3 regions of the Streptomyces sp. NPDC050842 genome follow, and region 3 is predicted to be linked to each of the others. Evidence: riboswitches for the same ligand, from Rfam matches in the RefSeq annotation. Region 3 holds a riboswitch; each other region holds the start of a gene.
What was found. A riboswitch is a leader RNA that binds a small molecule or an ion and turns the genes downstream of it on or off. The one in region 3 is predicted to bind cobalamin.
Positions count from the first base shown of each region.

Region 1 (9,227 bases), on a different contig from region 3:
TCCTCGGGGCGACACTGGAGCAGATGGAGCCGTCCAGCGATCTCAAGCTCGACCAGAAGCGGCGCGTCGAGCGGATCCACGAGATCCTCGCCGAGCATCCCGATTACCACTGGATGCGGCAGTACCACGATGACATCCACTACCTCGGCTACCGCGCGATCGCCGACCGGATCCGGGAGGCGACCGGAGCGGACGCGCTCACCGTCGTCGGCGGAGTCGGCTCGGGTGCCTCGACCGGCGCCCTGGCCCGCTACCTGCGCGCGCCGGCCGACGACCCGCGCGATGGCGAGGCCGACGTCGAGCTCGTCGGCGTCCAGCCGTACGGCAGCGTCACCTTCGGCGCCGAGCACGTCTCCGATCCCGAGATCATCATCGCCGGGATCGGCAGCTCCATCCCCTTCGGGAACGTCTCCCACGAGCTGTACGACACCCTGCACTGGATCTCCTTCGACGCGGCACTGGCGGGCAGCGTCGACCTGCTGCGCCGGCACGCGGTCTTCGCGGGCCTTTCGACCGGCGCCGGCTATCTCGCCGCCCGCCACGAACGCGAGCGCACCCCCTCGCGGACGGTCCTCTTCATCGCCGCCGACACCGGCCACCGCTACGTCGACACGGTCTATGCACGGCACCGCGAGGCGGCGCCCGTCGCGGGCCTCGCCCCGCGCGACGTGACCGACCGGAGCGAGCTGGTCCTGCCGTGGTCCCGGATGCACTGGAACCGCGCCCGCGCGTGAGGACTCGTACGCTCCAGCGAAGTGATCACTCGTTGGTGAGTTCACCTGCGCCGTTCCCCGGGCGGGCGTGACGCTGGGGGAGACGTGGCGGTGAGAGCGCGGCCGGGGCACGGAGCTCTGGACGTGCCGCGGGCGGGGGACGGTATGACGCGGGAGTCGGGATCCGAGGCGGGCCTGGACGAGCGGGCGGTGCTGCTGGCGGCGGGGCTCGCCGACCTGGCGGTGAGCACCGTGAGTGCGGGACTCGGGGCCGTCCGGGGCCTGTTGAGGCGATCGGACGCCGCCGAGGTCGCGGTGGAGGCCGAGCGGGACCTGGAGGCGCGCGGTCGCCTCGTCCTCGACAGGTACGCGTCGCCGCCACCGGCCCACCTGGAGGTTCTCGCCCGGCACGTGCTGGCCCGGCGGGCCGACGATGACGTCTGAGCGCTGGGATGCCGCCGCGTTCAAGGCACGCGTCGACGACGTACTCCGGCGGTACGTCGCCCAGGAGGCCGACCTGTTGTCCGAGGTCGATCCCGCGCTGGGCCCGGTGGCCGAGCAGGTGGAGGCGGCGGTCGCGGACGGCAAGCGGCTGCGGGCGGCGTTCTGTTACTGGGGCTGGCGTGCGGTGGGGCAGCCCGACAGCGAAGCGCTGCTGCGGGCGGCGGCCTCGATGGAGATCGTGCACGCGGCCGCGGTCGTGCACGACGACCTGATCGACGACAGTCCCCTGCGGCACGGCCGGCCCACCGCGCACCTGGCCCTGCGCGACGCGGTGGAGCACCACCCGCGGCCCGCCGCGGGTGCCCGGTCGCTGGCCATGCTCGTCGGGGACCTGCTCATGTCGCTCGCCGGCCAGCTCTTCGTCACCAGCGGACTGCCGGCCGCCTACCTCGGCCGGGCCCGTCCGCTCTGGGCGGCGCTCGCCCGGGACCTGATCGCGGGCGAGTGCCTGGAGATCCTGCACACCGGCGCCGCCCCGGACACGGCGGCGTCCCTGAAGGTGATCCGCTACAAGACCGCCAAGTACACCGTCGAACAGCCCCTGTCGATCGGCGGCGCCCTGGCCGGGGCCGGGCGGCGGCTGCGCGAGGGCTACTCGGCGTACGGACTGCCGCTCGGCGAGGCGTTCCAGCTGCGGGACGACCTGCTCGGCCTGTTCGGAGACCCGGAGGTCACCGGAAAGGCCGGCGCCGACGACGTACACGGCCATCGGCCCACCGCCCTCCTCGCGGAGACCTGGCGGCTCGCCGGGGACGAGGACCGCGGGCGGCTGCGCGACCTGCTCGGCCGGCCGGACGACCCCGACGCCCTGGAGGCCGTACGCGCGGTCATGCGGCGGCTGAGGGCACCCGAACGGGTCGAGGCCATGATCACCTCGCGCGTCGAGGAGGCGCTCCGCGCCCTCGACGCGCTGAACCTGCCCGCGCCGGCCGCCGCCGCGCTCACCGCCCTGGCGTACTCGGCGGCGGCCCGCCGATCCTGACGGACCGGCGGACCGACGGACGACCAGGAGAACAAGGAGCCCTGCCATGACCCGGACCGAGGCGTCGACGGACGCCCTGCGGAAGACCGGCGACGAACTCGCCGACGCCACGGTCGCCGCGCTCTTCGAACGCGGCGAGGTCGGTACGTTCAACACCCTGATGCGGTACGTCTCCACCGTCGGCGCTCCACTGCCGGACGGGCTGCCCGACGTCGCCCGGGAGTACCTCCGGGCCACGAGCGCCCCGCCGGCCTGGGTGGACTGGGGGGAGATGGAGAAGGCCCGGCTGTTCTTCATCGACAACAACGTGCACATCTCCACCGCGCTGTCCTTCGCCGCCATGCCCGCCTGCTACCTCGTGCCGCACGTGGCGAGGCTGCTGTCGACGACACACGGTCTGAGCTACCCGTCCAACCGCATGGCGGAGACGGGCCAGTTCACCGTCTACCTGATGCGGCCCGACGCCTTCGAGGCGGGCAGTCGCTTCATCCCCGCCGCGCAGAAGGTCCGCCTGCTCCACGCCTCCATCCGCCACCACCTCACCCGCGAGGACCGCTGGGACACCGGGGCCTTGGGGGTGCCGATCTGTCAGGAGGACATGATCGGCGGGCAGATGTTCTTCTCGATGCTCGTCCTTGACAGTCTCCACCGCCTGGGCATCCACATGACCTCCGAAGGCGCGGACGCCTACTACTACGCCTGGCGCGTGGTCGGCGCCATGCTGGGCGTCGACCAGGACGCCGTACCGAAGACCCTCGACGACGCCCGCCGCTTCCTCGACCAGTACATGATCCGCCACATGGGCCCCTCCCCGGAGGGATCCCATCTGACCCGGCAGCTGATCGACCTCTACGAGGAGGTCGTGCCCGGCACCCTCTTCGACCCGGTCGTCTCCGCGCTCATCCGCTACCTCGTCGGCGACACCTGCGCCGACTGGCTGGACGTCCCCCGCACCCGCTGGGACACGCTCGTCAAGTCCGTCCCCCACCTCCTCGGCGTCCTGGAGACCATCGAGGACCGCTCCCCGCTCGGCGCGTGGGCCCTGGACCGCCTCGGCCACCTCACCACCGTCCTCGAACTGTCCTCCCTCACCCGCGGACGCGTCATGCACTACGCCATCCCCGAGCACCTCAGGAAGGAGTACGGCCTCTCGTCCGCCTCGGCCCGTACTCGCCGCTGGACGCCACCGGCCGCCACGGTCTCCCCGTGATCCCCGTGCTGTGTGTGCTGCCTGTGCTGCTCGTGATCCCCGCGCCCCCGCCGCTCGGGCGGGGGCGCGGGGATTCCCTGGCCCTACGGCACGGTCAGGGGGTGGCGAGTTCCGCGCGGACGGTGCGGGCCGCCGCGACCAGGTTCTCCAGGGAGGCGCGGGTCTCGGGCCAACCTCGGGTCTTCAGACCGCAGTCGGGGTTGACCCAGAGCCGCTCGGCGGGGATGGCTTCGAGGCCGGTGCGGAGCAGTTCGGCGGCCTCGTGGGCGCTCGGGACGCGCGGGGAGTGGATGTCGTAGACGCCGGGTCCCGCCTCGCGCGGGTAGCCGTGCGCGGCGAGTTCGCGGGCGACCTGCATGTGGGAGCGGGCGGCCTCCAGGCTGATGACGTCGGCGTCGAGGTCGTCGATGGCCTGCACGATGTCGCCGAACTCGGCGTAGCACATGTGGGTGTGGATCTGGGTCTCCGGGCGCACTCCGGCGGTCGTGAGGCGGAACGCCTCCGTCGCCCACGCCAGGTACGTCCTGTGGTCGGCGGTGCGCAGCGGCAGGGTCTCGCGGAGAGCCGGCTCGTCCACCTGGATGACCGAAGTGCCCGCTGCCTCCAGGTCGTTCACCTCGTCGCGCAGGGCGAGGGCTACCTGCCGGGCCGTGTCGGCGAGGGGCTGGTCGTCCCGGACGAAGGACCAGGCCAGCATGGTGACCGGTCCGGTGAGCATGCCCTTGACGGGCTTGGCGGTGAGGGACCGGGCGTACGCCGTCCAGCGGACGGTCATCGGTGCGGGCCGGGAGATGTCGCCGGCGAGGACGGGCGGCCGGACGTAGCGGGTGCCGTAGGACTGGACCCAGCCGTGGCGCGTGGCCAGGTAGCCCGTGAGCTGTTCGGCGAAGTACTGGACCATGTCGTTGCGTTCGGGTTCGCCGTGGACCAGGACGTCGAGGCCGGTCTTCTCCTGGAAGGCGATCACTTCCCGGATCTCGGACCTGATGCGCTCCTCGTAGCCGGCGGTGTCGATCCGCCCGGCCCGCAGGTCGGCCCGCGCGGTCCGCAGCTCCGCGGTCTGCGGGAACGAGCCGATGGTCGTGGAGGGGAGCAACGGAAGCCGGAGGGCGGCGTGTTGGGAGTTCGCCCGCTTGGCGTACGGCTGGGAGCGGCGGGTGTCGGCGGTGGTGACGGCGTCGGCGCGGGAGCGAACGGCCGGGTCGTGGGTGATGGGGGAGCGGGCGCGCGAGGCGAGGTCGGCGCGGTTGGCGGCGAGTTCGCCGGTGATGGCGCCGGTGCCCTGCGAGAGTCCCTTCGCGAGGGTGACGATCTCGTCGGTCTTCTGGCGGGCGAAGGCGAGCCAGCGCAGGATCTGCGGATCGATGTCGCGTTCCGCGGCGGCGTCGAGCGGGACGTGCAGCAGGGAGCAGGAGGCCGCCACGTCGACGCGGTCGGCGAGACCGAGGAGGGTGCCGAGCGTGGTGAGCGACGCGGTCAGGTCGTTGACCCAGATGTTGCGGCCGTTGACCACTCCCGCGACGAGTCGCTTGCCGGGCAGGCCGCCGACGGCGGCGAGCGCGTCCAGGTTGGCGGCCGCCCGCTCGGTGAAGTCGAGGGCCAGCCCCTCGACCGGCGCCTTGGCCAGCACCGGGAGGGCGTCGCCGAGCCGGTCGAAGTAGGAGGCGACCAGGAGCTTCGGCCGGTCCGTGAGGCCGCCGAGGTCGCGGTAGGCGCGTGCGGCGGTGTTCAGTTCCGCCGGGGTGCGGTCCTGGACGAGGGCGGGCTCGTCGAGCTGCACCCAGTCGGCGCCCGCCGCGCGGAGGTCGGCGAGGACCTCGGCGTACACCGGAAGCAGCCGGTCGAGGAGGGTGAGCGGATCGAAGTCGGCCGCCACGCCGGGCGCCGGCTTGGCGAGAAGCAGGTAGGTGACGGGTCCGACCAGGACGGGCCGGGCGCCGAGGCCCAGGTCGAGGGCTTCCCTGAGGCCCGTGACCTGCTGGGAGGAGTCGGCCGCGAAGACCGTGTCAGGACCCAACTCCGGGACAAGATAGTGGTAGTTGGTGTCGAACCACTTGGTCATCTCCAGCGGTGCGACGTCCTGGGTGCCACGTGCCATGGCGAAGTACCCGTCGAGCGGATCCGCCGCGACGGCGGCCCGGTGGCGGGCGGGGATCGCGCCGACCATGACGGTGGTGTCGAGGACGTGGTCGTAGTACGAGAAGTCGCCGGTGGGGACCTCGTCGATACCGGCGGCGGCGAGCTGCCGCCAGGTGGTGCGGCGCAGGTCGGCGGCGGTGGTCCGGAGGGCGTCGGCGGTGACGCGGCCCTGCCAGTAGCCCTCGACGGCCTTCTTCAGTTCCCGGTCGGCGCCCTGGCGGGGGTAGCCGTACAGGGTGGCCTGCGCTGCCGCGGCTGCGGACTTGGTGGTCACGGAGATCTCCTTCGCGAGATGAATCCCTGAGATCCCGGTGACGGGACGAGGGCACGAAGGGGTGACGGAACGGACGGCGCGACCCGGCGCGGTGCGACGCGGTCGTCCTTCTCGCTCTGTACGCCGACCCGCCCACGAGGTCACCGGAACATCCGCGCGCGGAATCGTCCGCGTGCGGGCAACGGGCAGGTCTTCGGACTCGCGGGCACGTCCTCACGGGGGAGGACACCTAATGGCCGTCGCTTCCCAGACCCTTCCCGGGCCCAGTGCTGATGACGGCGGTCGTTCCCGCTCACCGCTGCGGGGCAGTCCCGGATTCCCACCGGGTTCCCTCTTACGACGCGTCCCGTCCGGCTGACGGGGGCGAACCAGCTGCACCCGCAGCGTAGCCCGGTCCTCGCGGTCTGTGCACGCAAAGGGGACTCCGGGGCCCCATCAGGCCCCGGAGTCCGTCAGGTCACGTCGTGCTCAGGCGCCGCAGAGGGACACCGTCCGTACGTAGCCGCCGAGGTTCTCGTCGTCCGTGCCCAGCAGGGTGTCCGTGGAGTCGGGCAGGCACTCCACCGCCTCGATCTTGTACTGGGGGTACGTCCCGAGCACGGTCGGGGAGGCCGCGAGCGAGACCCGTACCCGGCCCGTCGCCGAGATCGTCACCCGGCCGGCGTCGCTCACCGCGGAGTCGAACGGGCCGTCGTCGCCGGCGTCCGCCGCCGAACCCACGACGAGCCGGCCGGCGGCGGTCACCGCGATGTCGGAGATGTGCCGCGTGCCTGCGTCGTCCGGGTGCGTCGACCGGTAGGTCCGGTTCGTCACCGCGCCGAACAGCGGCTGCCCCCACGCGGCGAACGTCAGCGGCGCCGCGTACAGGGTGGCGGGACGGTCCGGGCCGGTACCCCGGTCCGCCCACAGGGCGGCGAGCTTCCCGTTCTGCGCGACGAGCGCGAAGCTCTCGAAGTCGTCGCCCTCGCCGATCGCCGGCAGCGGCGTGTAGTCGACGACCGTCGCCGTGGACCCGGCGACCTTCACACGGAAGAGGACGCCGCGGCTGGTCAGCGCCAGGTACTCGCCCGGCATCCCGGGGATGGCCTCGATGGCCTCGAGGTCGACCGGCTCCGGCCCGTCCCAGGTCAGTGGGGAGACGGTGTCGGAGCCTTCCCGGTGGGTGATCCGGGAAAGCCGCTGCTGGCCCGAGCGCTTGTTGTCGTGCACGGCCAGGACGCGCACGCCGGTTCCGTCCTCGGTAGTGCCCTCGTACGCGAGACCGCTGACACCGCTGCGGGCGTCGGCACCGACCTTCTGCCATTCCCCGGCGGCGCCTGCCGGGGCGGAGCCGAGCGTCGTCAGCAGCGCGGTCGCCGCGGTGAGCCAGGCCATGCGCTGCAACATCGGGAGTTTCACGGGAGTCGCTTGCCTTCTCTGTCCGACAGACGCGAGGTCACGCGCCGGACGTCAGGCTATTGATCTTGGTCGGGAAGTCCCCAGTGCCCTGTGCCCCGTTCGCCGGAGCGTGCGGTCGGACGTGGACGGCGCGCGGTCGGTATCGCGCGCCCCTTCCGGATCTCAGCGAGCCGCGCGCACGTCCGCTCGCGGCTCGGCCGGTCCGCGCAACGGCAGCGTCCGGCTGAGGACGAGGTTCGTGGTCGTACTCCCGAACTGCGCCAGCGCGTCGACCAGCTCCTCCAGATGGGACATCGACGTGGCCGCCACCTTCAGGACGTAGCAGTCGTCCCCGGTGGTACGCAGACACTCCAGGAACTCCGGGCGCTCACCGAGCAGCCGGCGCAACGGCTCGTGCCGTGTCCCCGGGTACTTCAGCCGGACCACCGCGAGCACCGGGTAGCCGGTCCGCTCCAGGTCCACCTCCGCCCGGAACCCCGTGATCACCTCGGCGTCCTCCAACCGCCGCACCCGCTCCTTGGTCGCCGACGCGCTCAGGTTCACCCGCCGCGCCAACTCCGTGTACGCGATCCGGCCGTCCTTCTGGAGTTCCCTCAGGATCGCCCAGTCCGTCGCGTCGAGGGTCTCGGTCATCCGGCCAGATTACCGGCGGATCCACGGCCGAAGGGCCCCGGAACAGGCGGGAAGCCCTTCTGCGGGCCCCGGCCGCCTGGCTAGCCTCGTTCTCGTGAAGATCGGAGTCAACATCCTCAACTTTGGACCCGGCACCGACCCCGGAGTCCTGCGGAACTGGGCCCGGACCGTGGAAGGCCTGGGTTACGACCTCCTGATGGTCTCGGACCACATCGCCGTCACACCCGACGTCGCCGAGCGCTATCCGGCACCCTTCTACGAGCCGTTCACCACCCTCTCCTGGCTGGCCGGCCTCACCACCCGCGTCCGGCTCGGCACGACCGTGCTCATCGCGCCCTACCGGCACCCGCTGCTCACCGCCCGGATGGCGGCCAACCTCGATCAGCTGAGCGGTGGACGGCTCGTCCTCGGCGTGGGCGTGGGCTGGGCGCGACAGGAGTTCGCCGCCCTCGGGATCCCCTTCGAGCGCCGTGGCCGGCTGACCGACGAGCACCTGCGGGGCGTCCGGGAGGCGTGGGCGAACACCGCGGACTACGGGGAGAGGAGGATTCCGGTGTGGGTCGGCGGCAACAGCGACGCGGGGGTGCGGCGAGCCGTACGGCTCGGGGACGCCTGGCATCCGCTGCGCCCCACCCTGCCGTGGCTGCGCGAGGGCGCCGACCGGCTGAAGGCCACCGCGGAGGAGCTGCGGCTCCCCGTGCCGGCGCTGGCCCCGCGGATCGCCCTCCAGGTCACCGCGGCACCGGTCACCGGCGCGGACCGGCTCGCGGGGCACGGCACGCTCGACCAGATCCTCGACGACCTCGACCGACTGCGGCTGCTTGGCGCCGAGTCCGTCGTCCTCGACCCGTACGCAGGGAATCCGAGTGAGACACACCACCCGGAAAAGGCCTGGCAGGTACTCACCGCCGTGGCAGGGTCCCTTTCCCTGTCCCACGACTGAACGGAGCCATCGCATGATCACTCACGACGACCACACCCTCCTCCGCCGGGCCATCGCGCTCGCGGCCAAGGCGAAGGACGGCGGCGACCCGCCCTTCGGCTCGCTGCTCGCGGCACCGGACGGGACGGTGCTGGCGGAGGAGTACAACACCACCCTCACCGACCGCGACATCACCGCGCACCCCGAACTGAAGCTGGCGCGCTGGGCCGCGCGGGAGCTGGACGCGGCCACGGCGGCGGAGACCACGATGTACACCAGCTGCGAGCCCTGCGGGATGTGCGAGCCCGTCATCCGGCTGGCGGGGCTGCGGCGGGTGGTGTTCGCCCTCTCCGGCGAACAACTCCTGGACATCAGGCCGGCCGGCGGCAAGCCGCCCGTACCGCAGGACGGCCCCGCGCTGCTCGACGAGGTCCGGGCCGTCGTCGAGGGGT
Region 1 is NZ_JBITGA010000013.1:21,886-31,112, forward strand. Features, by position in the region: gene ACIBG6_RS34375 (pyridoxal-phosphate dependent enzyme) at 1-734, shown strand, start outside; gene ACIBG6_RS34380 (polyprenyl synthetase) at 879-1,157, shown strand; gene ACIBG6_RS34385 (polyprenyl synthetase family protein) at 1,147-2,199, shown strand; gene ACIBG6_RS34390 (oxygenase MpaB family protein) at 2,246-3,409, shown strand; gene metE (5-methyltetrahydropteroyltriglutamate--homocysteine S-methyltransferase) at 3,504-5,822, opposite strand; cobalamin riboswitch at 6,010-6,159, opposite strand; gene ACIBG6_RS34400 (hypothetical protein) at 6,291-7,196, opposite strand; gene ACIBG6_RS34405 (Lrp/AsnC family transcriptional regulator) at 7,383-7,853, opposite strand; gene ACIBG6_RS34410 (LLM class flavin-dependent oxidoreductase) at 7,948-8,796, shown strand; gene ACIBG6_RS34415 (nucleoside deaminase) at 8,810-9,227, shown strand, end outside.
Region 1: linked by a shared signal. The riboswitch ahead of metE (5-methyltetrahydropteroyltriglutamate--homocysteine S-methyltransferase) and the one ahead of ACIBG6_RS15490 (ribonucleoside-diphosphate reductase subunit alpha) in region 3 are both predicted to bind cobalamin.

Region 2 (9,227 bases), on a different contig from region 3:
GGCGCCGCGCGGCACGGAGGTGGCGATGGTGGGGATGCGCGCCTCGTGCCAGCCGATGCCGGTATTGATGATGGTGGCGCCGGCCGCCTCGATCTCCTTGGCCAGCTGGACGACCTCCTCCAGGGTGGAGCCGCCGGGTACGAGGTCCAGCATGGAGAGGCGGTAGACGAGGATGAAGTCCGTGCCGACCCGCTCGCGGATCCGGCGGACGATCTCCAGCGGGAAGCGGACGCGGTTCTCGTACGAACCTCCCCACCGGTCGGTGCGCTGGTTCGTGGCCGCGGCGATGAACTCGTTGATGAGGTAGCCCTCGGAGCCCATGACCTCGACGCCGTCGTACCCCGCCTCCTTGGCGAGCTCGGCGCAGCGGGCGTAGTCCTCGACGGTCTGCTCGACCTCGGCGTCGGTCAGCTCGTTCGGTACGAAGGGACTGATCGGGGCCTGGATGGCGCTGGGCGCCACGAGGCCGGGGTGGTACGCGTACCGGCCGAAGTGCAGGATCTGCATCGCGATCCGGCCGCCCTCGCCGTGCACGGCGTCGGTGATCAGCCGGTGCTCGGCGACCTCGTCGGCGGTGGTGAGCTTGGCCCCGCCGTCCCAGGGGCGGCCGGCCTCGTTGGGCGCGATGCCGCCGGTGACGATGAGGCCGACGCCGCCGCGGGCGCGCTCGGCGTAGAAGGCGGCCATGCGCTCGAAGCCGTGCTCCGTCTCCTCCAGGCCGACGTGCATCGAACCCATGATCACCCGGTTGGGCAGGGTCGTGAACCCGAGGTCGAGCGGGCTCAGCAGATGCGGGTACGGGGTGGGGGTGGGGGTCGCGGTCATGGGGGCGCCTCCTCGCGCAGGATCAGTCGACCTCAGTTCTAGGGGACCCCTCTCTGTTATGCAACTAGTTGCAGAAGGTTCGGAACGTGATGTGTACTACTCAGTAGCTACCGGGGCGGTCTGCGACCAGGCGTCGAGCTCCTCCGGCGTACGGGGCTCGGGCGCGTCCGGGGCGAGCAGCCCGTGGGCGCGCAGCAGCCGGGCGACGGACGTGCCCCAGGGCCGCCGCAGCCGCGCCGCGTCGAGCAGGGCGTCGTCCCCGAGGAGCTCGGCGACCGGACCGGTCCGCAGCCCGGCGGGGGAGAGCACCGCCGCCTCGTCCGCCCAGCGCAGCGCGAGATCCACGTCGTGCGTCGCCATCACCACCGTCGTCCCGGACGCGCGCAGCCGCGCGAGGGCGTCGAGCAGCCGCTCCTGGCCGTGCGGATCGAGCCCGGCCGTCGGCTCGTCCATGATCAGCACCCGGGGCCGCATCGCCACCGCGCCCGCGATCGCCGCCCGCTTGCGCTGCCCGTACGACAGCAGATGCGTCGGCCGGTCCTCCAGGGCCACGATGTCCAGCGCCTCCAGGGCCTCGCGCACCCGGAGCCGCACCTCCTCCTCCGGCAGTCCCAGGTTCATCGGCCCGAAGGACACGTCCTGGCCGACCGAGGCCGCGAACAGCTGGTCGTCCGGGTCCTGCACCACGAGCTGCACGGTCGTCCGCAGCCGGGTCAGCCCCTTCCGGTCGTACGTCACCTCCGCCCCGTCCAGGAGCAGCGACCCGCTCCCGCGCCGCAGCCCCCCGCTGAGCAGCCGCAGCAGCGTCGTCTTGCCGCTGCCGTTCCGCCCGAGCAGCGCGATCGCCCGCCCCTCCGGCACCGCGAAGTCCACGTCCGACAGCACCGCCGGCCCGTCCTCGTAGGCGAAACCCGCCTTCACCAGCTCCACGACGGGCGTCGCGGAGGTCGTCGGAGACGTCACGGCAGGAACCTTTCGAGTACGAGGGTGAGGGCGACGAGCCCGCAGAGGAGCCCGCCGGCCGTCGCCAGGAACCGGCGGGAGACCGCGGCCGCGGGGACCAGGACCCGCAGGGTCCCGTCGTAGCCGCGCCCGGCGAGCCCGGACTGCAGGCGCTGGGCCCGGTCGAAGGCGCGCACGAACGACGTGGCGCCGAGGCCGGCGAGCGAGCGCCAGGTCGCCGCCCGGGTGGTGTGCCCGAGGCGGGCGGCCTGCGCCTGACGGATCTTGGACAGGGAGTCGAGGAGCAGGAAGATGATCCGGTACATCACGAGCGCCACGTCCACCACGGGAGCGGGCACCCCCGCACGGACGAGCCGGGGGAGCACGTCGGAGACGGGCGTCGTGAACGCGAAGAGCAGCACCCCCAGCGAGGCGGCGGCGGTCCGCAGCAGCAGCTCGCCCGCGTGGACGGGCCCGCCGGGCGCGAGGGCCACGAACCCCCGCGCCCCGCCCACCTCGAAGAGCAGCGGCACCGCGCCCGTGACGCAGAACCCGAGCGGCACGCGGAACGCCCGCCACAGCTGACGGCCCGCCACCCCGGCCGGGCCGAGCAGGACCACGAGCGTGGCCGCCGCGACGAGCACCGCACCCGGCCACGGCGGCAGACACACCGCGCACAGGGTGAGACCGAAGCCGAGCAGGGCCTTCTCGACGGGATGGCGGCGGCGCCAGCGACTGCTGTGCGCCGCCGCGTCGATCGGCAACATGGGCGGCTACGCGTCCTTGTCCCCGGCGTCGACGCGCGAGTCCGCACGCGCGACACCCTCCGCGCTCTCCATACCATCCCCGGCCTGCGCCAGCGCGCGGGCCTCACCCTGCCGACGTCCGCGCCGCACACCGAAGTAGTAGGCGAGGACACCGGCGCCCAGCGCCGCCTGGAGGGCGAACAGCGCCGACTCGATCTCCCCCGACGGAGGCTCGTACAGGGGGCTGAACCACGGTTCGTAGTCCGGCTGGAGCTCCGTGATCGCGGTCTCCGCCTCCGCGTCCGCCCCGGCGAACGGCTCCTCCTTGTGGTCGCCGAGCCCCAGCGCGAGCGGCAGCACCGCGAGCGCGGCGACGACGAGCAGCAGCAGGGCGTTGATCTTCGTGTTCCGGCTGACGGTGAAGCTCATCGCGCGGCCGCCTCCTCGTGTCGCTTCGTGGCGGACCGGGTCAGGACGCCCAGCCGGGTCAGCTCGCCCTTGCTGGACTGCATGAGCAGCCGCATCACGAGCACGGTGAGCAGGCCCTCGCTCACCGCCAGCGGGATCTGCGTCACGGCGAAGATGGAACCGAACTTGGCCAGGGCGCCCATGATGCCGCTCCCCTGGTCGGGGAAGGCCAGCGCGAGCTGGACGCTCGTGACGCAGTACGTGGACAGGTCGGCGACGAACGCGCCGAAGAAGACGGCGACCATCAGCGGCGCACCGAACCGGCGCACCAGCAGATAGGTCCCGTACCCCGCCCAGGGCCCGACGATCGCCATCGAGAAGGCGTTCGCGCCGAGCGTGGTGAGCCCGCCGTGGGCGAGCAGCAGCGCCTGGAAGAGCAGGGTGATCGTCCCGAGGACCGCCATGATCGGCGGTCGGAAGAGGATCGCGCCCAGACCCGTACCCGTCGGATGCGAGCAACTGCCCGTCACGGACGGGAGCTTGAGCGCGGACAGGACGAACGTGAAGGCGCCGGAGGCGCCGAGCAGCAGGGTGGACTCGGGGTTGGAGCGCACCTCGCGGGTGAGCGCGCGAACCCCGTGGACGACAAACGGAGCGGCCGCGACGCCCCAGGCGGCGGCGTGTACGGGGGGCAGATACCCCTCGGCTATATGCATGGTTGGGAGACCCTCTCCAGCACCTCGTGGATGGACAACGCACCTTGGCCGGTCTCCTGGCTGACGGTCATACGTCCCGACTCCGCCTTCCCACACCGCGGTGGTCTCCCACAACGGTCCAGTGGCTTGCCCACGGGGGTCTCCCACGGGTGTGGAGCCGGAACTCCCGATCACAGTGGCGAGGGCCGCACCGGTACTGCACCGGTTTCCCGTACACCAAGGCCCTGCGACACTAGTGCGTTGACCAGGTGCATTACAACGCGGAGGAGCACGGAGCGGTGAGTGATGTTCGACAGAGGGTCAGTTCCGGGTCGCCACTCGAACCGGAGATCGGCTTTTCCCGGGCCGTTCGAAAGGGTGCGTACGTAGCGGTCGCCGGGACCGCTCCCATCGGCGACGACGGGGCCGCCGTCGCGCCGGGCGACGTGTACGCCCAGACCGCCAGGTGTCTCGACATCGCCGAGGCGGCGCTGAAGGCGGCGGGTGCGTCCCTGGACGACGTCGTGCGCACCCGCGTCATGCTCACCGACGTGACCTCGTGGAAGGAGGCCGCGCGGGCCCACGGGGAGCGGTTCGCGGAGGTGCGGCCGGTGACGACCTTCGTCGAGGTCTCGCGGTTCATCGATCCCGCGTGGCTCGTCGAGGTGGAGCTCGACGCGGTCGTGGACTGACGACGGGGGGAGCGGGCCGACAGTCGGCCGGCCCGCCACTGCTCCGTACTACTTCGGCTCCGTCGCGATCTGGATCAGGTTGCCGCAGGTGTCGTCGAAGACGGCGGTGGTGACGGGGCCCATCTCCAGGGGCTCCTGGGTGAAGTGGACGCCGAGGCCGCGCAGACGGGCGTACTCCGCCCGCACGTCGTCGACCGCGAACTGGGCCAGCGGGATGCCGTCCTGGACCAGCGCGTCGCGGTACGGCTTGACCGCCGGATGGCCGGCGGGCTCCAGGAGGAGTTCGGTGCCGGCGGGCTCGTGGGGCGAGACGACCGTCAGCCACCGGTCCGTCTCGCCCAGCGGGACGTCGTGCTTCTTCACGAAGCCGAGGATCTCGGTGTAGAAACGCTCGGCCTTGGCCTGGTCGTCGACGAAGACGCTGGTCAGATGGATCTTCATGAGGTGCTCTTCTCCGGTCCTGGGGTGTCGGGCACGGGCCATCGCTCGGTGATGTGCCGCAGGGGGGCGGTGTTCAGGTCGTGGAACTTGTACCGGCCCTCCCGCCTGGTCTCGACGAGCCCGGCGGCCTCCAGCACGGCGAGGTGCTGGGAGACCCCCTGGCGCGAGATGCCGAGCTGATGCCTCATGCTCAGCCGCGAACAGATCTCGAACAGTGTCTGTCCGGATTTCTCCGTGAGCTCGTCGAGGATCGTGCGGCGGGTGGGGTCGGCCAAGGCTTTGAAAAGGTCGTCGGCCACCACTCCAGGATAGGCAACTCCTCGCTTGCCTATCAAGTCGACACCCTCACTCCCTGGCGCCGTCACTCACTGCTTGCGATAGGTGTACGCCTCCGAGGCCGCCGAGGCCACCGCGTCGAGATCCCCGCCCGCGCTCGCCGTCACCAGCGCCGCGACCGCGCCCTCGACGAACGGCGCGTCGATCAGCCGGGAGCCCTCCGGCAGCGCGTCGCCCTCGGCGAGCAGCGCCTTCACCGTCAGGACCGCACTGCCGAGGTCGACCAGGAGCGCCACCCCGGCGCCGCCGTCGACGGCCTCCGCCGCCGCGCGGATCAGCTCGGCGCTCGTCCCGAGACCGCCGTCGGGGAGCCCGCCCGCCGGCAGGATCGGCGCGGTCCCGCCCCCGCCCGCGAGGCCCTGGGCCAGCGCCGCCACCGCGGCCGCGACATCCGCGCTGTGCGAGACCAGCACGATGCCGACCGGCGCGGTCGCGCTCACCCGGCGCCCTCCGTACGGGCTGCGGCGGCGAGTTCGGCGAACAACAGCGCCGACGACGTCGCCCCCGGGTCCTGGTGCCCGATCGACCGCTCGCCGAGATAGCTGGCCCTGCCCTTGCGCGCCCGGAGCGGTACGGTCGCGAGGGCGCCCTCCTCGGCCGCCGCGCGCGCCGCACCGAAGGAGCTCCGCAGTCCCTCCACGGCCGGGACGAGCGCGTCCAGCATCGTCTTGTCGCCCACCTGGGCGCCACCCAACTGGCCCACAGCGGCCACCCCGGCACCGAACGCCTCCGCGAGCCGCTCCCGGGCGACACGCTCGTCCTCGCCCAGTGCCTTGCCCGTACGGCGCAGAAGTGTCCCGTACAGCGGTCCCGAAGCTCCGCCCACCGTGGAGATCAGCTGCCGTCCCGCGGCGACGAGCACCGCTCCGGGCGTCGCGGGCGGATCCTTCGCCAGCAGCTCCGCCACGGCCGCGAACCCGCGCTTCAGATTGACGCCGTGGTCGGCGTCGCCGATCGCCGAGTCCAGCTCGGTGAGCCGGTCGGCCTCACGGTCGACGGCCCCGGCCGTCGCCTCCAGCCACCGCACGAAGAAGTCCGCACCGAACGTCTCGTCCATGCCTGCGTCCTCACCCTCTCCCACTCCGTCTCCCATACCTTGTCTCACCGACCCCAGCGCAACGCGGGCGTCTGCACCGGCGCGTCCCACAAGCGCAGCAGCTCCTCGTCCACCTCGCACAGGGTCACCGAGCAGCCGGCCATGTCGAGCGACGTCACGTAGTTCCCGACGAGCGTCCGGGCGACCGGGATCCGGCGCTCGGTCAGCACCCGCTGCACCTCGGCGTTGAAGCCGTACAGTTCGAGCAGCGGGGTCGCGCCCATGCCGTTGACCAGCGCGAGCACCGGACCGGACGGGCGCAGGTCCTCGACCACGGCGTCGACGGCGTAGTCCGCGATCTCCCGCGAGGTCATCATGGCGCGTCGCTCGCGGCCCGGCTCGCCGTGGATGCCGATGCCCAACTCCAGCTCGCCGGCGGGGAGATCGAAGGTGGGGCTGCCCTTCGCGGGCGTGCTGCACGCACTCAGCGCGACCCCGAAGGACCGGCAGCGCGCGTCCACTTGGCGGGCGATCGCCTCCACCCGTTCCAGCGGGGCGCCTTCCTCGGCGGCGGCCCCCGCGATCTTCTCCACGAACAGGGTGCCCCCGGTCCCGCGCCGCCCCGCCGTGTACAGGCTGTCGGTCACCGCCACGTCATCGTCGACCAGGACCTTCGCGACCTGGATGCCCTCGTCCTCGGCGAGCTCCGCCGCCATCTCGAAGTTGAGCACGTCGCCGGTGTAGTTCTTGACGACGAACAGCACCCCGGCACCGCTGTCGACGGCGGCCGCGGCCCGTACCATCTGCTCGGGCACCGGCGACGTGAAGATTTCCCCGGGGCACGCAGCCGACAGCATCCCGGGCCCCACGAACCCGCCGTGCAACGGCTCGTGCCCGGACCCGCCCCCGGACACCAGCGCGACCTTCCCGGCCACGGGCGCGTCCCGCCGCACGACGATCCGCCGCTCCACGTCCACGGTCAGCTCGGGGTGGGCGGCGGCCATCCCCCGCAGCGCGTCGGACACGACGGTCTCCGGGACGTTGATCAACATCCGCATGGGTGTCTCCTTGGATTTCGAGGGAGGGGCGCACGTCTGGTGTCTTGGTGGCGGTTCCCGCCTTGGGCAATATCAACGTTGCCGCTGCGAACGTCATGCGGGCAAGACCGCTTCCGCGCGAGTCCTCCTCACCGGGACCGGGTGGTGCCGGGAGGTCACCACCGTCGAGGGGCCGCCGGGAGGTGTGTGGGGTGGTCCTGTCGTGCGGCGGTGCGCAGTGCTGCGATGACGGCCGTGGTCGTCGGTTTCGCGGCCTCCGTGTGACGGGTCGCGCCGAACAGGAGGCGCTGGATCGGGTGGCCTTCGAGGGGTGCCGTGCGGATGCCGGGTGTGGTCGGGTCGATGGCGGTTCGGGGGACGAGCGCGGTCGCGAGACCGGTCCGTGCGAGGGTGAGCTGGGCGGCGATGTCGGCGGTGACGTAGCGGGGCCTGGGTGTGAAGCCGGCTTGGTGACAGGCGTGCAGGATGGCCTGTCCGCAGTCCGTGGTCGGCGGCGGCACGGCCAGATCGTGCGTGGCCAGCTCCAGTAGGGCGACGGGCCCGTCGACGGCTCGGTCGGCTGCGGTGACGACGAGCAGGGGATCGTCGAGCAGCGGTGAGACCTCGATGCCCCGGGGTGTCGCGTCGGGGAGGTGGTGATAGCGCTGGCCCAGCACCACATCGACGGTGCCGAGCGTGAGTTCGCGCAGTTGCGCCTGGTCGGTGACGAGGCAGGTCACCGTGAGCTGCGGATGGAGCGTGCCCAGTGCGGCCAGTGCGGGGGCCACGATCCTGGCGACGGTCGACGGCAGCGCGGAGAGCGTGGCGGTGGTGCCGACCGTGCCCTTGATCGCTGCGATGGCGCACTCGGCCTCCTCCGCGGCGGCGAGGATCCGGTCGGCGTGTTCGCGGAGGACGCGGCCCGCTTCCGTGAGAGCGACGGTACGCCCGTCGGGACGCAGCAGATCGACCCCCACGTCGTGCCGCAGCGCGGCCAGCTGCTGGCACACGGCCCCGCCCACATTCCCGCCGACGTGGACGTGGAGCACTTCAACCACTTGGCACAGCGGCTGATCGATGCCGCTGATGCCGACGCGCTGCCCCTGTTCGCCGGCTGGCGCGCGCAACCCTGCCCCGAAGACGACCCGGTCGGCGCGGCCATGCAGCGCGTACACGTCCTACGGGAACACCGCGGCGCCTGCCATCTGGCGGCGGTGCGCCTGAGTGGGCTGAGCGCCCGAGCGGCCATGGTCATCAACCTCGGCGCCGAGCAGGCGAGCCACTACGGCTGGCAAGGGTCGCATCCCGCCGACGCAACCCAGATCCCCAGAGGGCAGCGTGCCGAACAGCTCACCGACGCGTTGCAGGCGCCGCTCTACGCTGCACTGACCGACCGGCAACGCACCGAGTTCGCTCAGCTCATCGACGCGTTGACCATCATCTGATCCCGTTACCGGGGCGGCAGGACCTGCTGATAGAGCGTCACCAACACGCCGTGCAGGGGCTGGTCTTCTGGCTCTTCCTCGGCCTCGTCGACCAGTCCGGCGAGGGTCTCGCCGAGTTCTCGCGCCTTCGCGGGGCTGAGCCGCAGGTGGCGCAGTGTCAGGTGGGGCTCGGCGGGGGAGAGGTCCAGCTCCTGGGCGACCGCGGCGAGCATCGCGGCGGTGCCTGCCGCTTGGGGTTCGGCGACGATCATGTGGCGGGCCGTGCGCTGGTAGTACTGCTCCGTGCCGCCGCGGACCCGGCGGGTCTCGGCGACGTGGATCAGCCCGGCATCGCGGAGCACTTTGAGGTGGTGGGCCACGTTGCCCTTCTTCGCGTCGAGCTGCGCCGCAAGCTGGCTGGTGGTGGCAGGCCGGTGGCCAAGGGCGAAGAGCAACCGCTGACGCAGCGGGTGGGCGAGTGCCGCGAACTGCTCGGGCGCACCGATCTCCAGGACGTCCTCAGGGGGCGGTGGATAGGGAGGCTCATCACGCATACCGAAAGTGTCTAAACTCTTTGACGCTTTCGCAAGGGCAATGCTCTACTCCCTGCCATGACGACTTCGACGAAGCTTCCGCCGGCCCCTG
Region 2 is NZ_JBITGA010000001.1:671,648-680,874, forward strand. Features, by position in the region: gene ACIBG6_RS02975 (FAD-dependent oxidoreductase) at 1-825, opposite strand, end outside; gene ACIBG6_RS02980 (ATP-binding cassette domain-containing protein) at 922-1,788, opposite strand; gene cbiQ (cobalt ECF transporter T component CbiQ) at 1,785-2,534, opposite strand; gene ACIBG6_RS02990 (energy-coupling factor ABC transporter substrate-binding protein) at 2,541-2,942, opposite strand; gene ACIBG6_RS02995 (energy-coupling factor ABC transporter permease) at 2,939-3,637, opposite strand; cobalamin riboswitch at 3,666-3,901, opposite strand; gene ACIBG6_RS03000 (Rid family hydrolase) at 3,916-4,308, shown strand; gene ACIBG6_RS03005 (VOC family protein) at 4,357-4,749, opposite strand; gene ACIBG6_RS03010 (ArsR/SmtB family transcription factor) at 4,746-5,048, opposite strand; gene ACIBG6_RS03015 (PTS-dependent dihydroxyacetone kinase phosphotransferase subunit DhaM) at 5,115-5,525, opposite strand; gene dhaL (dihydroxyacetone kinase subunit DhaL) at 5,522-6,142, opposite strand; gene dhaK (dihydroxyacetone kinase subunit DhaK) at 6,187-7,179, opposite strand; gene ACIBG6_RS03030 (LysR substrate-binding domain-containing protein) at 7,335-8,168, opposite strand; gene ACIBG6_RS03035 (hypothetical protein) at 8,193-8,603, shown strand; gene ACIBG6_RS03040 (ArsR/SmtB family transcription factor) at 8,609-9,136, opposite strand; gene ACIBG6_RS03045 (S41 family peptidase) at 9,194-9,227, shown strand, end outside.
Region 2: linked by a shared signal. The riboswitch ahead of ACIBG6_RS02995 (energy-coupling factor ABC transporter permease) and the one ahead of ACIBG6_RS15490 (ribonucleoside-diphosphate reductase subunit alpha) in region 3 are both predicted to bind cobalamin.

Region 3 (9,227 bases):
TTCCAGCCGCTCTACAACTCCGGCGCCGTCGTCGCGTACCTCGGCGAGGGCCCGGCGTACGCCTTCTTCCTGCTGCTCCTGCTCGTCCTGACCGCCCTCTGCGACGCCGTGCTCGCCGCCCTCGTGCTCCGGGCCCGCACCGGATTCCCGTACGGCCCCCTCCTCCGCGACGAACTGCGCGCCCTCCTCGGCATCGGCTCGGCCGTCTGCGCCACCGGCGCCGTCATGGCGCTCGGCGTGGCCGCGGCCGGGCTGTGGGCGCTGCCCGTGCTCGCCGTACCGCTGCTGCTCACCCAGGTCTCCTTCCGGCGGTACGCGGCCGTGCGGACCGTCAACCGCCAGACCATCGCCTCGCTCGCCCGGGCCACCGAGATCGCCGGCTGCACCCCGCCCGGCCACGCCCGCCGGGTCGCCGCCCTCAGCGCGGCCGTCGGGCGGGAGCTGGGCCTCTCCGGGGCCGATCTGACCGTCCTGGAGTACGCGGCGCTCATGCACGACATCGGGCAGCTCTCCCTCGTCGACCCCGTCGAGGGCGGTGCCACCGCCGTCCTCCCGGCCGAGGAGCAGCGCCGGATCGCCCTCCTGGGCGGCGAGGTCGTCCGCAGGACCGGGGTCCCCGCGGCCGTCGCCGTCGTCGTCGAGCGGCAGGCCGACCCGTACCGCGAGCAGCCGCTGCCCGCCCGGATCGTCCGGGCCGTGAACGCCTACGACGACCTGGCGGGCGACGGCGCGGGCGCCGCCCTGGAAGCCCTGGAGCGGCTCCGCCTCGGCACCGCACGCGACTATCACCCGGACGTCGTCGAATGCCTGGCCAGGGTCCTGGCACGGGGCGGAGCGGCTGGGGTGACCTCGGCCGTCGCTGGGTAACCCATGGGTAATGAGCGCGCGTCCGACCGGGCATGGTTGGATGCGAACAAGAGGGTGAAAGCGACCGGCAGGCGGGAATCGTGAGGATCTTCGGGAAGGTACGGCATCGGCCCTCCGCCTCGTGGCGGCAGGCCACCGACCGCGCGTTCACGCTGATCGGCGACGGGCGGTACGAGGACGCGGGCGCCCTGCTGACACGTGCGGCGGATCTGGAGCCCTGGCTCTCGGAGTCCTGGTTCAACCTGGCCCTGCTGCACAAGTTCCGGCACGACTGGGAGCAGGCCAGGGCGGCCGGGCTGCGCGCGGTCGCGCTGCTCGACAAGGAGTCCGGCGCCCCCGACTGGTGGAACGTCGGCATCGCGGCGACCGCGCTCCAGGACTGGCCGCTGGCCCGCCGGGCCTGGCAGGCGTACGGGCTGAAGGTGCCCGGGGCAGCCGCCGGCACCGGCGAACCCGCCGGCATGGAGCTGGGCAGCGCCGCCGTCCGGCTCTCGCCCGAGGGCGAGGCCGAGGTCGTGTGGGGCCGCAGGCTCGACCCGGCCCGTATCGAGGTCCTCTCCATCCCACTGCCGTCCTCGGGGCGCCGCTGGGGCGAGGTCGTCCTCCACGACGGCGTGCCGAACGGCGAGCGCACCACCACCGCGGGCCCCTCCTACCCGGTCTTCGACGAGATCGAGCTGTGGGCGCCGTCCCCCGTCCCCACCTGGGTGGTCCTCCTGGAGGCCGCCACCGAGGCCGACCGGGACGCCCTGGAGCAGCTCGCCGCCGAGGCCGGCTTCGCCGCCGAGGACTGGTCGTCCTCCGTGCGGCTGCTCTGCCGCGCCTGCTCGGAGTCGACCATGCCGAGCGCCGAGGGCGAGGGCGAGCACTCCGACCCGCACGACCACAGCGAGCCGGGGCACCCCGGGCCGCTCGGCCACCGCTCGCCCGGCGAGCTGTGGGTCCCGGAGCGGGAGTGCGGCCTCGCGGCCCCGGCGGGCCTGGTGCGCGGGCTCCTCGACGGGTGGGTGGCGGACAGCCCCGACAGCCGTGAGTGGCGGGATCTGGAAGAGGTCTGCTGACGCTGCCCGTAGGCTGTACGGGATCGTTTTACTGGGGTTCCGAGGAAGGCACGCGCCGGTCATGACGCAGCAGGACACTGACGAGCAGATCAACGACGTGAACGACGGCTTCGTCGTGGACACGGAGGACTGCGAGGCGCGTGAGCTCGCCTACCGGGAGCGCGGTACGGCCCGCCCGATCACCGTCGTCGGCAACCCCGTGCTCCACAAGGAGTGCAAGGACGTCACCGAGTTCGACGACAAGCTTGCCGCGCTGATCGACGACATGTTCGCCAGCCAGAAGGCCGCCGAGGGCGTGGGCCTGGCCGCGAACCAGATCGGTGTGGACCTCAAGGTCTTCGTCTACGACTGCCCGGACGACGAGGGCGCCCGGCACACCGGTGTCGTGGTCAACCCGGTCCTGGAGGAGCTGCCGGCCGACCAGCGCCACCTGGACGAGTCCAACGAGGGCTGCCTCTCCGTGCCGACCGCCTACGCCGAGCTGGGCCGCCCCGACTACGCGGTGGTCAGCGGCCAGGACGCCCAGGGCAACCCGATCAAGGTGCGCGGCACCGGCTACTTCGCCCGCTGCCTCCAGCACGAGACGGACCACCTGTACGGCTACCTGTACATCGACCGTCTCTCCAAGCGCGACCGCAAGGACGCCCTCCGCCAGATGGAAGAGGGCACCCCGCGCTACGAGACGGTGCCGAACGCCTGACGCGGACGTACACGTGCGGCGCGGTGGACGGCCCAGCCGACCGCCGCGCCGCTCGCGTACCAGAACAGGTCCGGCGCGTTGAACGACGTACCGAGCACCAGCCGCGCGAGCGTGCTGTGCGCGGCCAGCTCCGCCGGTACGCCGGTCAGCTGGAACAGCTCCACGGCGCAGCTGACGCCCAGCGCGGCTCCCGCCGCGACCGGCGGCCGCACCCGGGGTGCCAGCAGCACCACCAGGGTCAGGATGAGCACCGTGTAGAGGGCGTCACCGGCGTACTTCGCCACGAGCCCCGTCGCCGCGGACCTGATGCCCAGGCCCGCGACGACGGTGAGCAGAGCGGCGGCGCCCGCCAAGAGGCGCGTACGTGCGAGATCACCCATGCCGTGCACCCTGAGGCGCACGGCATGGGTGACCGCGCGGCGGTGCGGTGTCAGAAGTCCTCGTCCAGGTCCACCGAGCCCTCGACCGCCACCTGGTAGGCGGACGGGCGGCGCTCGAAGAAGTTGGTCAGCTCCTGGACGCCCTGGAGCTCCATGAACGCGAACGGGTTCTCCGAGCCGTACACCGGGGCGAAGCCGAGGCGCTGGAGGCGCTGGTCGGCGACGCACTGGAGGTATTCGCGCATCGACTCGGTGTTCATGCCGGGCAGGCCGTCGCCGCACAGGTCGCGGCCGAACTGCAGCTCCGCCTCCACGGCCTCCCTCAGCATGTCGGTGACCTGCTGCTGGAGGGCGTCGTCGAAGAGCTCCGGCTCCTCCTTGCGGACGGTGTCCACGACCTCGAAGGCGAAGTTCATGTGCATCGTCTCGTCGCGGAAGACCCAGTTGGTGCCGGTGGCCAGGCCGTGCAGCAGGCCGCGGGACCGGAACCAGTACACGTACGCGAAGGCGCCGTAGAAGAACAGGCCCTCGATGCACGCCGCGAAGCAGATCAGGTTCAGCAGGAAGCGGCGGCGGTCGGCCTGGGTCTCCAGGCGGTCGATCTTCTCCACCGAGTCCATCCAGCGGAAGCAGAACTGCGCCTTCTCGCGGATGGACGGGATCTCCTCGACCGCGTCGAACGCGGCGGCGCGGTCGTCCGGGTCGGGCAGGTAGGTGTCGAGCAGCGTCAGATAGAACTGGACGTGCACGGCCTCCTCGAACAGCTGGCGCGAGAGGTACAGCCGCGCCTCGGGGGAGTTGATGTGCTTGTACAGCGTCAGCACGAGGTTGTTCGACACGATCGAGTCACCGGTCGCGAAGAAGGCGACCAGCCGGCCGATCATGTGCTGCTCACCGGGGGTGAGCTTCGCGAGGTCGGCGACGTCCGAGTGGAGGTCGACCTCCTCCACGGTCCACGTGTTCTTGATCGCGTCGCGGTAGCGCTCGTAGAAGTCCGGGTAGCGCATCGGACGGAGGGTCAGTTCGAAGCCCGGGTCGAGCAGGTTCTTGTTGTCGCTGGACATCACTGGCAGGCCTCGCAGGACTCGGGGTTTTCGAGAGAGCAGGCGAGGGCCTCTTCGGAGGTCGCCTGTACGGGGATGGGCGCGGCGGCCGTCGTCGACGCCTGGGCGGCGCGGGCGATCCGGGTCGCCGGGCGCGAGCGCAGGTAGTACGTCGTCTTCAGCCCCTGCTTCCAGGCGTACGCGTACATCGACGACAGCTTGCCGATCGTCGGCGTCTCCAGGAACAGGTTCAGGGACTGCGACTGGTCGAGGAACGGGGTGCGGGCGGCGGCCATGTCGATGAGGCCGCGCTGCGGGATCTCCCACGCCGTGCGGTACAGCTCGCGCACCTCGGCCGGGATCCAGGTGAAGCCCGCGACCGAGCCGCTGGCGTCGCGCAGCGCGTCCCGGGTCTGGGCGTCCCACACGCCGAGCCGCTTCAGCTCGTCGACGAGGTACGAGTTGACCTGGAGGAACTCGCCCGACAGCGTCTCGCGCTTGAAGAGGTTGGAGACCTGCGGCTCGATGCACTCGTACACGCCCGCGATCGAGGCGATGGTCGCCGTCGGCGCGATCGCCAGGAGCAGGCTGTTGCGCATGCCGACCGCGGCGATCCGCTCGCGCAGGGCCGCCCAGCGCTCGGGCCAGTTGAGCTCCACGTCGTAGTGGTCCGGGTGCAGGACACCGCGGGCGGTGCGGGTCTTGTCCCAGGCGGGGACCGGCCCGCTGCGCTCGGCGAGGTCGGCGGACGCCTCGTACGCGGCGAGCATGATCCGCTCCGCGATACGGGTCGACAGCGCGCGCGCCTCGGGGGAGTCGAACGGCAGCTTCAGCTGGAAGAAGACGTCCTGGAGGCCCATCGCGCCCAGGCCGACCGGCCGCCAGCGGGCGTTGGAACGCCCGGCCTGCTCGGTCGGGTAGAAGTTGATGTCGACCACCCGGTCGAGGAAGGTGACGGCCGTGCGGACGGTCGCGTCGAGCCGCTCCCAGTCGATGTCCCCGCCGACCACGAACGAACCCAGGTTCACCGAACCGAGGTTGCAGACGGCCGTCTCGCCGTCGTTCGTGACCTCGATGATCTCGGTGCACAGATTCGAGGAGTGGACGACAGTGCCGGGCTCGGCGGTCTGGTTGGCCGTCCGGTTCGAGGCGTCCTTGAAGGTCATCCAGCCGTTGCCGGTCTGGGCCAGGGTCCGCATCATCCGGCCGTACAGGTCACGGGCCGGCATGCTCTTGCGGGCCAGGCCCTTCGCCTCGGCGGCGCGGTAGGCGGCGTCGAACTCCTCGCCCCACAGGTCGACGAGCTCGGGCACGTCGGCCGGGGAGAAGAGCGACCACTCGGCGTCCGCGTTGACCCGGCGCATGAACTCGTCCGGGATCCAGTGCGCCAGGTTCAGGTTGTGCGTACGGCGCTGGTCCTCGCCCGTGTTGTCGCGGAGCTCCAGGAACTCCTCGATGTCCGCGTGCCAGGTCTCCAGGTAGACGGCGGCGGCGCCCTTGCGACGGCCGCCCTGGTTCACGGCGGCGACGGAGGCGTCGAGCGTCTTGAGGAACGGCACGATGCCGTTGGAGTGCCCGTTGGTGCCGCGGATGAGGGAACCGCGGGCGCGGATGCGGGAGTAGGACAGGCCGATGCCGCCCGCGTGCTTCGAGAGGCGCGCGACCTGGTGGTAGCGGTCGTAGATGGAGTCCAGCTCGTCCTGCGGGGAGTCGAGGAGATAGCAGGAGGACATCTGCGGGTGGCGGGTGCCGGAGTTGAAGAGCGTGGGGGAGGACGGGAGGTAGTCCAGGCGGCTCATCAGGCCGTACAGGGCGGCCACCTCGTCGAGCGCGCGGACCGTCTCGTCCTCGGCGAGGCCGCAGGCGACACGGAGCATGAAGTGCTGCGGGGTCTCGATCACCTTGCGGGTGATCGGGTGGCGCAGCAGGTAGCGCGAGAAGAGGGTGCGCAGACCGAAGTAGCCGAAGCGGTCGTCGGCGGCCTGGTCGACGGTCGCGTCGAGCCGGTCCGCGTGCAGCGCGACGAAGTCGGCGGTGCGGTCGGCGATCAGACCCTCGCGGTGGCCGACGGCCACGGAGGCGGAGAAGCAGACCGCGCCCTGGCTCGCGGCCTCGTCGGCGATGGTGATCGTCAGGAGCCGGGCGGCGAGCCGGGAGTAGGCCGGGTCCTCGGAGATCAGGCCGGCGGCCGCCTCGGTGGCCAGCTCGCGCAGTTCCGCCTCGTCCGACGTGGCGCTGCGGCCGCGGAGCGCGGCGGCGGCGACCTTGCCGGGGTCGGTGTCGGGCAGGTCGGCGGTGAGATCGGTCAGGGTCCGCAGCAGCACGGTGCCGGGTCCGTCGCTCTCGATCGCCGTGGCCGGATCGGCGGGCGCGATGGTCACGTGGGGCTCTCCCTCGCTCGGCTCGGGGCCGCGGGCGGGGGAAGGCGGGCAGGCGGGCATCCGTACGCCGGATGCGCCGCGTCCACCGGCCCACTCCGCGAGGCCCGGACGTCAGTGACACCCGGAACGGTCGGACCGGGCGCGCTGTCGGCAGGTCCTCGGACTCGCCTCGTACGCGCGTATGGGTACGAAGCACACCGTTGCGGGACAGTTCCGGATTCGCGCCGGATTTCCCTGCGTCGACAGCGAGCATGAGCATACATGTGGGGGGCGCCGCTTGCGGCACCCCCCACATGTTGTGTCGCCCTCGGTTGCTTTGGGTGTCAGAACTCCAGGGCGTAGGTCCGCAGCCGGTGGCCGGGAACCGGCTCCCAGTCCCGCTCCGGGGTGCGGACGAAGCCCATCCGCTCGTATATCCGGTGCGCGGAGACCATCTTCGCGTCCGTGGAGAGCACGAGCCGCGCGCACTCGGGCACGGCCCGCGCGCGGTCCGCGCAGTGGCGTACGAGGGCCTCTCCGACGCCCCTGCCGCGGGCCTCCGGCGCGACCACGAGCATCCGGAACTCGGCCTCGCCGGCGACGGCGATGTCCGCCCAGGTGGTGCCGCCCGAGGCGAAGGTCACCCCGCCGATGATCGCCTCGTCCGCGTCGACGGCGACGAGCACCTCGGCCTCGCGGGCCCGGCGGGCGGTGTCGCGCAGCACGGCCAGGTAGAAGTCGTCCTCGCCGTACAGCAGCAGCCCGTCGTTCAGATAGGTCAGCCCGGTGAGTTCCCCGAGTTCTTCGTACTCCTCGGGCCGTACCGCCCTGATCGTGAAGTCCATGGAGCCAGTCTGCCCCGGGGGCACGCGCGGGGGCCCGGGATTTCCTGGCGGAGATCCCGGGCCCCCTGCGTCGTACCGCGAGGTCAGTGCACTCCGGCGCCGACCTTCGCGTCCGGCGTCGGGTCCGTGTCCGGCTTCGCCGTGCGGGTCGGCGCGTCGGCCGTGTAGTCCGACGGGGACGTCTCGTCGACGCCCTCGGGGGCCTTCACGGCCTTGAGGACGAAGGTCAGGACGACCGTGACGACGAGGTTGAGGACGAAGGCGGTGAGACCGATGTAGCCGATCTCGCCGATGCCCGGGATCTCGGCGGAGGAACCGCCGAAGTGCTTCTGCGTCGGGCTGGCGACGCCGTACGCGGCGACCGTGCCGTAGACCATGCCGACGGCCCAGCCGGCGAGCAGCGCCCAGCGGTGGAACCAGCGGGTGAAGAGGCCGCCGACCAGCGCCGGGAAGGTCTGGAGGATCCAGATGCCGCCGAGGAGCTGGAAGTTGATCGCGACCGTCTTGTCCATGGTGAGGACGAAGGCGAGCGCGCCGACCTTCACCAGGAGCGAGACCAGCTTGGAGACCTTGGTCTCCTGCGCCGGGGTCGCGTCCGGTTTGATGAAGTCCTTGTAGATGTTGCGGGTGAAGAGGTTGGCCGCGGCGATCGACATGATCGCGGCCGGGACGAGCGCGCCGATGCCGATCGCGGCGAAGGCGACGCCCGCGAACCAGTCCGGGAACATGGTCTCGAAGAGCTGCGGGATGGCGAGCTGGCCGTTCTTGACCTGGATCCCGGCGGCGATGGCCATGAAGCCGAGCAGCGCGAGCAGGCCCAGCATCAGCGAGTACAGCGGCAGGATCGTGGTGTTGCGGCGGATCACCTCACGGCTCCGCGACGACAGCGTCGCCGTGATGGAGTGCGGGTACATGAAGAGCGCGAGCGCCGAACCGAGCGCCAGCGTCGCGTACGTCCACTGGCCGGCCTCGCCGGGGATGAGCGTGCCGCGCGGCTTGCCGGTCGCCTCGTTGGTCTGCGCGTACGCCTCGCCGGCCTTGGCGAAGATCTCGTCGAAGCCGCCGAGCTTGATCGGGATGTAGATGATCGCCACGGCGATGACGATGTAGATCAGGGTGTCCTTGACGAAGGCGATGAGCGCCGGGGCGCGCAGGCCCGAGGAGTACGTGTACGCCGCGAGGACACCGAAGGCGATGAGCAGCGGCAGGTCCTTGATGAACCAGTGCGTGGTCTCGCCGCCGCCGACGCCCATCACGTCCAGGACGGCCTGGATGCCGACGAGCTGGAGCGCGATGTACGGCATGGTCGCGAGGATGCCGGTGACGGCGACCGCGAGCGACAGGCCCTTGGAGCCGAAGCGGCCGCGCACGAAGTCGGAGGTGGTGACGTATCCGTGCTTGTGCGAGACCGACCAGAGGCGCGGCAGGAAGGTGAAGATCAGCGGGTACACCAGGATCGTGTACGGGACGGCGAAGAAGCCGGCCGCGCCCGCCGCGTAGATGGCCGCCGGGACGGCGACGAAGGTGTACGCGGTGTAGAGGTCGCCGCCGAGCAGGAACCACGTCACCCAGGTGCCGAACGACCTGCCGCCCAGGCCCCATTCGTCGAGGCTGTTCTCGTTCTCGGCCCTGCGCCAGCGCGAGGCGAGGAATCCCATGACCGTGACGGCCAGGAAGAAGAAGACGAATACGGCGAGCGCGACGCCGTTCACGCCGGTCACGTCCTTCATCGCACGTCACCTCCCTTGCGGCCTCGCTGGTCCAGCTGCCACAGCTTGTACGCGATCATGGTGAGCGCGGTGGAGACGAGCACCCAGAGCATCTGGTACCAGTAGAAGAACGGGATGCCCGCGAAGAGCGGTTCGGCCTTCGCGTAGGAGCTCACCCAGAGCATCGCCACGAACGGCGCGAACAGGCAGAGCGCTATCACCACCCGCAGGGGGGTGATGACGGGTTGTTTCGCTTGTGCCG
Region 3 is NZ_JBITGA010000004.1:526,854-536,080, reverse strand. Features, by position in the region: gene ACIBG6_RS15515 (HD-GYP domain-containing protein) at 1-867, shown strand, start outside; gene ACIBG6_RS15510 (tetratricopeptide repeat protein) at 948-1,928, shown strand; gene def (peptide deformylase) at 1,990-2,628, shown strand; gene ACIBG6_RS15500 (DUF2809 domain-containing protein) at 2,604-3,008, opposite strand; gene ACIBG6_RS15495 (ribonucleotide-diphosphate reductase subunit beta) at 3,059-4,072, opposite strand; gene ACIBG6_RS15490 (ribonucleoside-diphosphate reductase subunit alpha) at 4,072-6,432, opposite strand; cobalamin riboswitch at 6,564-6,698, opposite strand; gene ACIBG6_RS15485 (GNAT family N-acetyltransferase) at 6,756-7,256, opposite strand; gene mctP (monocarboxylate uptake permease MctP) at 7,340-8,986, opposite strand; gene ACIBG6_RS15475 (DUF3311 domain-containing protein) at 8,983-9,227, opposite strand, start outside.